Regions from separate parts of the Micromonospora sp. CA-244673 genome, predicted to be linked through region 2. Evidence: riboswitches for the same ligand, from Rfam matches in the RefSeq annotation. Region 2 holds a riboswitch; each other region holds the start of a gene.

Region 1 (3,264 bases), 2.0 Mb from region 2:
CCGGGTCCTCGACGTGCGCGTTGTGGCCCAGGCCGGGCAGGGTGGCGACCGGGACGCCCAGTTCCTTGAGCTGCGCGTCGGTCACCATCGGGTCCTGCTCGCCACGGGCCAGCAGCACCGGGACGTCGACGGCGGCGAGCAGCGCCGGCAGCCGGGGCTCCCCCACCGCGAAGGCGGCCGGGTCCATGGCCAGCCGCCAGCGGCCGTCCTCCCGGCGCAGCCCCGCCTCCACCACGGGATGGTCGGGGGCGAACAGCCCGGCCAGCCCGGAGACCCGCAGGTAGCGGCGGGCCGCCTCGTCCCGGGTGGCGAACCAGGTCACCGGACGGTCGGCCAGCTCGCGGGCCTTCTCCAGCTCGGCCGGGGACCAGACGGCCTTGATGCCCAGCCCGACCACCGCGTCGACGGGCAGGCGCCGCGACCGCGCGGCCAGCGCCAGCGCCACGACCCCGCCCAGCGAGTGGCCGAGCAGCACGAGCCGGTCGCGGGGGCCGAGCCGCTCGGCCACCGGACCGAGCCCCTCGACCACCCGCCGGGCCAGGGCGTCGAAGGAGTATTCCGGCAGCGGGGGCGACCAGCCGTGCCCGGCCAGGTCGGGTGCGAGCCACCGCCCCGCCCAGTGGCGCTCCAGCAGCGGCGCCCAGGGCAGCCACACCTCACCGGTGGCGCCCATGCCGTGCAGCAGCAGCAGATGGCGGGTACCCGTCGCGTCGCCCATAGGCCGCAGTGTGCCACCGGACGGACACGACGCGCGAGAGCAGCCGGCACGACGACGTCGGGCACCGGCTCGGTGGAGCCGGTGCCCGACGGGAGAGCTGCGATCAGGCGGAGTAGCCGCGCGTGGCCGCCCAGTTCGCCAGGTCGATGGTGCTGATCCAGTACGCGGGCAGCGCCGCGTTCGCCGAGTCGGCGATCCGGACCGTGCGGCCGTCGTTCTTGTAGCCGACCACCGCGATGTAGTGGCCGCCCGGGAACGAGTGCCAGCCGCCGTCGGTGTCGGTGGCGTCACCGGCGATGTTGACCACCACTCCCCGGCCGTCGATGATCGCCTTGACCACGTCAGCCTGGAGCTGGTCGATCTCCGCCGGGCTCGCCGAGCCGCCGAACATGTGCGTCCGGTACGGGTTGCCCTTGACCATCTGGTTCAGGCCCCGGGTGGTGTCCTCGGCGGAGTTGGTGCCGTTCTCGCCGGCGTTCAGCGGGGCGATCATCGCGTCCTGGGTGGTCTCGACGCCGCTCGCGCTGAGCGCGTTGCGCACCGCGGCCGGGCCGCAGTTCCAGTAGGCGGTCTGCGCCTCGTAGGTGTAGTCGAGCACCTTGGTCGACGGCGGCTTCGGCTTGGCCTTCCGGGTGGTGTCCGGGTCGGTGGTGGCCTTGGCCGCGGACTTCGCGGCCGACGGCGACGCGCTCGGCGAGGCGGACGGCGCCGGGACGGCCGCCCGGGCCTCGCCCCGGCTGGCGACCTCACCGAGCCGCGAGCCCAGCTCGGCGACCGCGGCGGTGTTCTCCTGCTGGACCGGGGCGTCGTCGGTGGCGGTGAGGGTGGCGCCGGCGCCACCGGCGAGCACGAGCGCCGCGGCCGAGCCGGCGATGATCTGGTACGGGCGCTCGGTCACGAGACGCCGCAGCTGACGCTTCAGGTGATGCTTCACGGGTTCCTCCACGGGAGCGTGCGCGGCACACACCGGCCCACGCGCGGAGGAACTCACGCGCGCTGGCGGGGCGGGTCGCCGCGGAAGGGGAGCGCCCGGGGGGCCGGGCGTTCGGGGCGGTTGCCGGGTCCGGTCGCCGTCAGGCGAGCGCCGGCACCACGATGCCGTGGAGGCGGGGGGACGAGCGGGGGGAGGTGAGCACGAGGAATGGCACTCCTTCCGTGGCCGCCGACCGGGTTAGCTGACGGATTCGGGCGGGAAGTACGCCCTACCACAGGCCGTGGGCCCGCGGATTCACCCCGGTGTTGCTGTGGGTCCCCGGTTCGTAAGAACACGATTAGGCGGGTCGGTGCGGCGTCGCCACTTGCGATCGGAAACCGCTCCGGACGCGCCGACACTACCGGTGGGTATGCCGCCTGCCAACCGCTCCCACCTGCTTAAACCTCGTGCATCACTACGGATATCGGAACACTCCGTCACTGACTTCACTCAATGGGACGGGCAGTTACGGCGGCACCGGCGGGCGAAAAGCGGACATCCGGTGGCGGCCGACCCGGAATTGCGGGGCCCGATCGCCCGACCTGCGCCCCGTGACCGTTTCCGGGGTCGCGGTGACCGGGCTCACCGAATTCGGATAACAATTCGGCCGACTCGGCCCGCGTGGGGAGTCGGGCCCGCGTGACGCCGTGGGTCGGGCCGGCGGTGACGCAGGCCGGGCACGATGGCTCTCCAGCTACCGCGGCCAAGGGCCACGGGCGACAGGGCGCCGAGCGGCCCCGCCAGCCGGTCCGCCGACGCCCAGGACATCCGCTCGGACCCGCTAGGAACTTGATGTCCTGAACGACTCACGCCCAACTTGCCGCCGGCCACGTCGGGTCGGTCACGACGGCAGCTCGACGGGCGCCCGGGAGGGCCGCGCGCCCGATCCGTTCACGTCATCAAGTTCCTAGCGGCCGGCACGACCACATCCGGCCGCAGGCTCTCCGGCCGCAGGCTCTCCGGCCGCAGGCTCGCCGCCCTGCGGACGGTTGCCACCAGCTCCCCCCGAACGGGAGTGCACCATGTTCAGCCGGCCCGGACGGGACGCCAGCGCGCCCCGGGCACGGTGGCCGGGATCCGCACCGTCGCGTCGTTCCGCCCCTCCACGGTGGCCGTGGTGGCGTCGGCGGGGCGGAGGGCGGTGGCCGCCGCGTAGGACTCGGCTGTCAGGGTGCGGGCCGCCTCGGCGGCCAGTTCGGCGTCCCGCCAGGCCCGCCGCTCCCGCTCGGCGGCCGTCGCCCAGGCCGCCCGGCGGCTCTCGCGTACGGCCCGGGCCAGGACGATCTCCTGCTCGGCCGGGTGCCGGCGCGGGTCCCACCCGTTGCGGTGGGCCAGCACGTCGGCGAGTTGCCGGGCGCTCAGGTCGCCCCGCCAGTGCGCGGTCATCGCGGCGTGGTGCAGCCAGCGCTCCCGGGCCGCGTACTCGGCCGGGGTGCGTGGGGTGTGCGGGGCGGGCAGGGCGGCGGCGCCGGCGAGGCGGCGGGCGGCGGCCTCGGCCTCGTCGTACGCCCGCCAGGCCCGATCGGCCTCGTCCTGGGCGGTGAGCCACTGCTCGCGGCGCCGCCGGGCGCTC
Region 2 (3,264 bases):
GGCGAAGAGCTGGACGGCGCGCGGCTCGTCGCTGCCCAGGATGAACGTGGCGACGCCGTGGTCCAGGGCGAGCCCGGCCAGCTCCTCCACCCACTGCTCCGGCGGGCCGTCCAGGAAACCGCCCGACGACCGCGAGAAGGTGCCGGTGACGTTGAGCAGCCGGCGCACCGCGCCGGGATCCCGTCCGGCCTCGGCGGCGGCCTCGTCGATCACCGCGTTCAGCGCCGGCAGCTCGGCCGGCCCCTTCGGCAGGTACGCGAGCGACGGCAGCCAGCCGTCCGCCGCGCGACCGACCAGCCGCAGCATCCGCGGCTTGTACGCGCCGACCCAGACCCGCACCGGGTGGGCCGGCGCCGGCCCGCGCTTGGCCCCGACCACCCGGTAGTGCTCGCCCTCGACCCGGACCATGCCGCGCCGTTCGGTGTCCCAGACCTCGCGGATCACCCGGATCGCCTCGTCGAGGGCGTCCACGGCCGCGCCGGGGGAGAGCCGCCGCCCGCCGACCGCCTCGATCGCCTCCCAGAAGGCCCCGGCGCCGAGGCCCAGCTCGACCCGGCCGCCGGTGAGCAGGTCCAGGCTGGCCACGCTGCGGGCCAGCACCACGGGCTGGCGCAGCGGCAGGTTGAGCACGTTGCCGGCGAGGGTGATGTGGCTGGTGGCCGCGGCCACGAAGGACATGAGCGTCCAGGTGTCCAGGAACCCGGGCTGGTAGGGATGGTCCTGGAAGGTCACCAGGTCCAGGCCGACCTGCTCGCAGAGCTTGGCCCGCGCGACCACCTGCTCCGGCCGCCCGGCGCTGGGGGTGAGGAAGCCGCCGAAGGTCAGCTCGTGTCCGTGGTCGCTCATGCCTCGCCGCCTCGTGCCGATCTTGCGCGAACCTGCCCACGGTAGCCTCCCGCGTCGCCCGGCGGGCCGGGAACCCGCCGCCGAGGATCCGCGCCGCGCCACTCGCCACGGTGGACCCGGCACCCGCCGGCCGTCCTCTTCGGCCGGTGCCCGGAAACGCCGCTGTGAGCTGCGAAAACACGCCAACCGTCAGGTCGCTACGACAGATTCGACGGTTCCGCAAGCCGGGAGACGGGGTCGTCGCTCGGCCGGGTGAAGAACTTCACAAGAAGTGGGCGTTCGCGACAAACCGTTCCTAACGTCGGATCCGTTCGCGATCGCGGACACCACGGGCCGGCAACGCCTAATCCCGCCGCCGGCCCGGCGGTCCTGGACCTTCGGCGGGAGCGGGGGACCCACATGTTCCTCGGTGCACGACACCTCGGGGTGAAGCCGCCTGCGGCGGCCGGGCTCCTCGGCCCGAACCCGACAGCTCACCTCGTCGGCGTGGAGGAAAACCACATGGCAACTGATCACGTCGCCCGTCACCGACGGACCGCGCAGCGTCGCACCGCCGTCGGGGCGCTCGTCGTCGGCGCGGCCACCGGCGCCGCCGCCCTTCTCGGCCCGGCCGCCCCGGCCAGCGCCGCCGGCGTCAACTGGGACGCCGTCGCCCAGTGCGAGTCCGGCGGCAACTGGCACATCAACACCGGCAACGGCTACTACGGCGGGCTCCAGTTCTCCCGGAGCACCTGGAACGGCTACGGCGGCAAGAAGTACGCGAGCCGGGCCGACCTGGCCAGCCGCGGCGAGCAGATCGCCATCGCCGAGAAGGTCCTCGACGGGCAGGGCATCGGCGCCTGGCCGGTCTGCGGCAAGAAGGGCGGCTCCACCAAGCGCTACGCCGCCAAGGACTCGGGCTCGGCGAAGTCCACGAAGAAGGCCACGAGGAAGACCACCTCGGCCACGAAGAAGGCCACCTCGCAGCGGTCGTACCGCGGCGAGCGGCGGACCGCGCCGAGCACCGGCGGCGCCGGCGCCTACCTGGTCCGGCCGGGGGACACCCTCTCCGAGATCGCCGACGCGAAGAACGTCGCCGGTGGTTGGCACGCCCTCTACGCCCGCAACAAGGGCGTGGTCGGCGACAACCCGGGCCTCATCTTCCCGGGCCAGCGGCTTCGCCTGCGCTGACGCCACACCGGTGCGCCGCACCACGAACGCCCGGCCGGGGTTCCCGGCCGGGCGTTCGGCGTCGGGGCCGGTTGCTATCGTCACGGTGCTCGGAAAGACGTGAAGAAAGCGCGGATATGACCAACGATTCGTTCTCCGCGGCCGCGAGCCTCGACGAGCTGCTGACCAGGACGCAGCAGGCGCTGTCCGCGATGCGCTCCCGGGCCGGCGACCACGCCGACGACGCGCCGGCCCAGCTGCTCCGGGCCGAGGGCGGCGCGGCCGACGGCCGGGTCCGTGCCGTCGCCGTCCAGGGTGGCCGGCTGGAATCCGTCACCGTCGACCCGGAGCTGGCCGGCGAGCCCCTGGACACCCTGTGCGGGCACGTCGTGACGGCCGTCAACGCCGCGCTCACCGAGCTGGAGGCCCGGGTCAGCGCCTCCGCCCAGGCGGACGTGGACGCCCTCGCCGCCCGGCTCGGCGGCCTGCCCGAGCAGTCCGCCCGGGACATGGAGCGGTTCGGCCGGGCGATGGAGGGCGTCGCGGCCCGGATCCGCCGCGACGACGCCGCCGGTTCCCGCGCGGCCCACCCGGCCTGACCGCGGGCCGGAATCCGGACCGGCCACGAGGCACGGAGACGACGAAGCGGCCGGCCGTCGGGAGGACGACGGCCGGCCGCTCCGGTGTGCTCAGCTCAGGGTGAGCGCGGTGTCGTCGACGACGAAGGAGGTCTGCAGGGAGCTGTCCTCCACGCCGCTGAACGAGATGGTGGCGGTGGTGCCGGCCAGCGACGAGACGTCGAAGGACCGCTGCACGTAGCCGGTGGCCTTGTTGAGGTTGGAGTAGGTGGCCAGGGTGGTGCTGCCCGCCTTCACGGTCAGCTTGTCGTAGGCGGTCGTCGTGGTCGACTCCGCGCTGTCGATGTGCAGCCAGAAGCTCAGCGTCGCCCGGCAGCCGGCGGGAATCGTCACCGACTGCGTGAGGGTGTCGGTGTGCGTCGAGCCGTAGCCGTCGAGCCAGGCCTTGTACGAGCCGCCGTGCGCCGCCTGGCTGGTGGAGTTGGTGATGACGCCGGAGGAGGCGGTCCAGCTCACGTTGCCCGACTCGAAGCCGGGGTTGGCCAGCTTCTGGCCGGTGCAGCTGCCCGACGGCGGGGTGGTCGTGGTGGTCGGGGTCGGCGTCGGGGTGCCGCCCGTGCAGGTGGCCTCACCGGTCTGCGCCGGCACGCTGATCGCGGTCCAGGCGGCCTTCACCGCGTTGAACTCGGTG
Region 3 (3,264 bases), 1.5 Mb from region 2:
GGAGGACTACCGCGACTACGCCCACGTGGTCGTCGACGAGTCGCAGGACGTCTCGCCGATGCAGTGGCGGATGATCGGCCGGCGCGGCCGGCTGGCCTCCTGGACCGTGGTGGGCGACCCGGCGCAGACCGCCTGGACCGGCGACCCGCAGGAGCTGGCCCGGGCCCGGGACCAGGCGCTGGGCCGGCGCCGTCGCCACCGGTACGAGCTGACCACCAACTACCGCAACTCGGCGGAGATCTTCGCCGTGGCGGCCGCGGAGATCCACCGCGTGCACCCGGATCTCGCGTTGCCCACCGCGGTCCGTTCCACCGGGGTGCCGCCCGTCGAGCGGTCGGTGCCCGCCGGCGACCTGCCCGCCGCCACGGCGGCGGCGGCGCGCGCGCTGCTGGCGGAGGTCGAGGGCACGGTGGGTGTGATCACGCCGGTGCCGCGCCGGGACGAGGTGGCCGGCTGGCTGGGCGACCTGGGCGGCCGGCTCCAGGTGGTGACCAGCCTCCAGGCCAAGGGCATGGAGTACGACGGGGTGGTGCTGGTCGCCCCGAGCGAGATCCGGGCCGATCCGGGGTCGGGCGTCCGGACCCTCTACGTGGCGCTCTCCCGGGCCACCCAGCGGCTCACCACCCTCGACCCGGTCGGCTGACGGCGGCGCCGCATCCGGCGTTCACTTGCACACATAGCGATGTGAGCATAGATTGAGCTCGGCCGGGGCGGCGAACGAGAGGGTGTGTGCGTGGGCGCAGGTCATGACCACAGCGGCGCGGTGGCCAACGCGGCGCACCGTCACCGTGGTCGACTCTGGGGCGCGTTCGCGCTGCTCACCGCCCTCATGGTCGTCGAGGCGGTGGCCGCCTTCGCCACCGGCTCGCTGGCCCTGCTCTCCGACGCCGGGCACATGTTCACCGACGTCCTCGGCATCGGCATGGCGCTCGCCGCGATCACCGCCACCCGGCACGCCGACACCGACCCGCAGCGCACCTTCGGGCTCTACCGGCTGGAGGTGCTGGCCGCGCTGGCCAACGCGGTGCTGCTCGGCGCCGTGGCCGTCTACGTCCTGGTCGAGGCGGTACGCCGGTTCGGCGAACCACCGGAGGTCCTCGCCGGGCCGATGCTCGCCGTGGCGGTGCTCGGCCTGCTCGCCAACATCGCCGCGTTCGCGCTGCTGCGCGCCGGCGCCGAGGAGAGCATCAACCTGCGCGGGGCGTACCTGGAGGTGCTGGGCGACCTGCTCGGCTCGCTCGGCGTGATCGGGGCCGCCCTGGTCATCGCGGTCACCGACTGGTGGTGGGCCGACCCGCTGGTCGCCGTCGCGATCGGGCTGTTCATCCTGCCGCGCACCTGGCGGCTCGGCCGGGCCGCGGTCCGGATCCTGGTGCAGGCCGCCCCGGAGCACCTCCAGGTGACCGCGGTGCACGACCGGCTGGCCGCCGTCCCCGGCGTCGCCGAGGTGCACGACCTGCACGTCTGGACGCTCACCTCGGGCATGGAGGTGGCCTCGGCGCACCTGACCATGACACCGGGCGCCGAGGTCGGCGAGGTGCTGGCGGCCGCCCGGACGGCCCTGCACGAGGATTTCTCGATCGATCACGCCACGTTGCAGATCGAACCCGGAGCGTCTCCCGGGGCGTGCGGCGCGGTCGAGTGGTAATTAGGGCAATCTTAAATCCAAGTGGTTATTGTGCACTTATGCCGGTTTTGACCGGGACACCGGCTCCCACCAGCGAGCCGACCCGGAACAACGCCGGTAGGCTCGATCGCGGCCTCCGCCGGGCGGCGCCCACCGGCGCCTGCGGTGGCCAGCGCCTAATCGCCCGCAGGGCGAGCCGGGGAACCACGTTCGTGGGGTGCATCCGCGTCAGCGGTAGGGATCTTCCGTCCCGAACCCGTCAGCTAACCCGGTCGGCGGTGGACGGAAGGACACGTGAATGCCCCCAGTGGCACCTGTACGACGGACGGTCGCCCGGTTGGCGGCCCTGCTCGTCGCGACGCTCGCCCTCGGCGTCGTGACCGCGCCGGTCTCTCCCGCCTCGGCGGCCGCGGCGGCTTCCCCGACCGCGCTGCTCGCCGCCGCACCCGGCGACGACGAGGGCGGCACCCCGGCGCTGCGCGCCCAACTCGACGCCGCCAGCAAGGGGTGGCTGGACGCCCGCACCGCGCTGAACCGCTCGGTGACCCGGCAACAGCAGCTCACCGCCCAGCTCAAGACGGTCAACGCCGAGCTGACCGTCCGGGACGCCAAGGTCGGCGAGATCGCCGGGGTGGCATACCGGTCCGGGCGGCTGGGCACCGCCGCGGCCCTGCTCGGCAGCACCAGCCCCGAGGGCTTCATGGACCGCGCGGCCGCGCTGGAGCAGGTGGCCGCGCACGAGGACCGGGCACTGCGCGAGCTCATCGACACCCGGGACGAGGCCACCCGCACGCAGACCGCGCTCACCGGCGAGATCCAGGAGCAGCGCAAGCAGGTCGCGGTGATGGCCAAGCGCAAGCAGCAGGCCGAACGCGCCCTGGAGGTGGCGAACAACCGCGCGTCCAGCAGCGGCGGCGGCAGCGTCCAGGGCACCTCGTCGGCCAACGCCAAGCCGGCCAAGCGCAACGCCGACGGCTCCTGGCCACCCGAGTCGTGCAGCGTCAACGACCCGACGCCCGCCGACGGCTGCATCACCCCGCGTACGCTGCACGCGCTCCAGCAGGCCAAGGCGGCCGGCTTCACCCGCTACGTCTCCTGCCACCGGCCCAGCGGCTCGGGCGAGCACCCGAAGGGGCGGGCCTGCGACTTCGCCGCGCAGAAGAGCGGCTTCGGCGGCGTGGCCAGCGGCGGCGACAAGACGTACGGCAACAACCTCTCCGCCTACTTCATCCGCAACGCCGACGCGCTCGCCGTGCTCTACGTGATCTGGTTCCGGCAGATCTGGCTGCCCAGCAGCGGCTGGAAGGCGTACAGCGGGGGCAACGGCGACCCGTCCAGCGACCACACCAACCACGTGCACCTGTCGGTGTACTGATCCCCGCCCCGGCGGCGCCCGGCTACGTCCCACGACGTACGCCGGGTGTCGCCGCGCGGCCCACGACGCGACGCCCGCGACGGCCGAGCATCGGGGGCATGACTCGACTCTCCCCCGCCGGACGCAAGGCCCTGCTCACCCTGCACCTGGTCACCTCGCTGGGGTGGCTCGGCGCCGACCTGGTGCTGCTGGCCCTCGGCGTGGCCGGGCTGCGCGGGGCCGACCCCGAGGTGGTCTATCCGGCCGCCGCGCTGCTGGTCAC

The links. Region 2 has a riboswitch for cyclic di-AMP ahead of ACQP12_RS19250 (transglycosylase family protein). Riboswitches for the same ligand answer to the same signal wherever they lie in the genome.
Region 1: another riboswitch for cyclic di-AMP. It lies ahead of ACQP12_RS09910 (C39 family peptidase); the one in region 2 lies ahead of ACQP12_RS19250 (transglycosylase family protein).
Region 3: another riboswitch for cyclic di-AMP. It lies ahead of ACQP12_RS25850 (coiled-coil domain-containing protein); the one in region 2 lies ahead of ACQP12_RS19250 (transglycosylase family protein).

Annotation. Positions count from the first base shown of each region.
Region 1 is NZ_CP192019.1:2,099,868-2,103,131, reverse strand. Features, by position in the region: gene ACQP12_RS09915 (alpha/beta fold hydrolase) at 1-718, opposite strand, end outside; gene ACQP12_RS09910 (C39 family peptidase) at 822-1,664, opposite strand; cyclic di-AMP (ydaO/yuaA leader) riboswitch at 1,864-2,006, opposite strand; gene ACQP12_RS09905 (hypothetical protein) at 2,718-3,264, opposite strand, start outside.
Region 2 is NZ_CP192019.1:4,127,527-4,130,790, reverse strand. Features, by position in the region: gene ACQP12_RS19255 (LLM class flavin-dependent oxidoreductase) at 1-846, opposite strand, end outside; cyclic di-AMP (ydaO/yuaA leader) riboswitch at 1,177-1,348, shown strand; gene ACQP12_RS19250 (transglycosylase family protein) at 1,348-2,016, shown strand; gene ACQP12_RS19245 (YbaB/EbfC family nucleoid-associated protein) at 2,133-2,594, shown strand; gene ACQP12_RS19240 (M4 family metallopeptidase) at 2,685-3,264, opposite strand, start outside.
Region 3 is NZ_CP192019.1:5,657,390-5,660,653, forward strand. Features, by position in the region: gene ACQP12_RS25840 (HelD family protein) at 1-643, shown strand, start outside; gene ACQP12_RS25845 (cation diffusion facilitator family transporter) at 734-1,648, shown strand; cyclic di-AMP (ydaO/yuaA leader) riboswitch at 1,791-1,920, shown strand; gene ACQP12_RS25850 (coiled-coil domain-containing protein) at 1,926-3,002, shown strand; gene ACQP12_RS25855 (hypothetical protein) at 3,101-3,264, shown strand, end outside.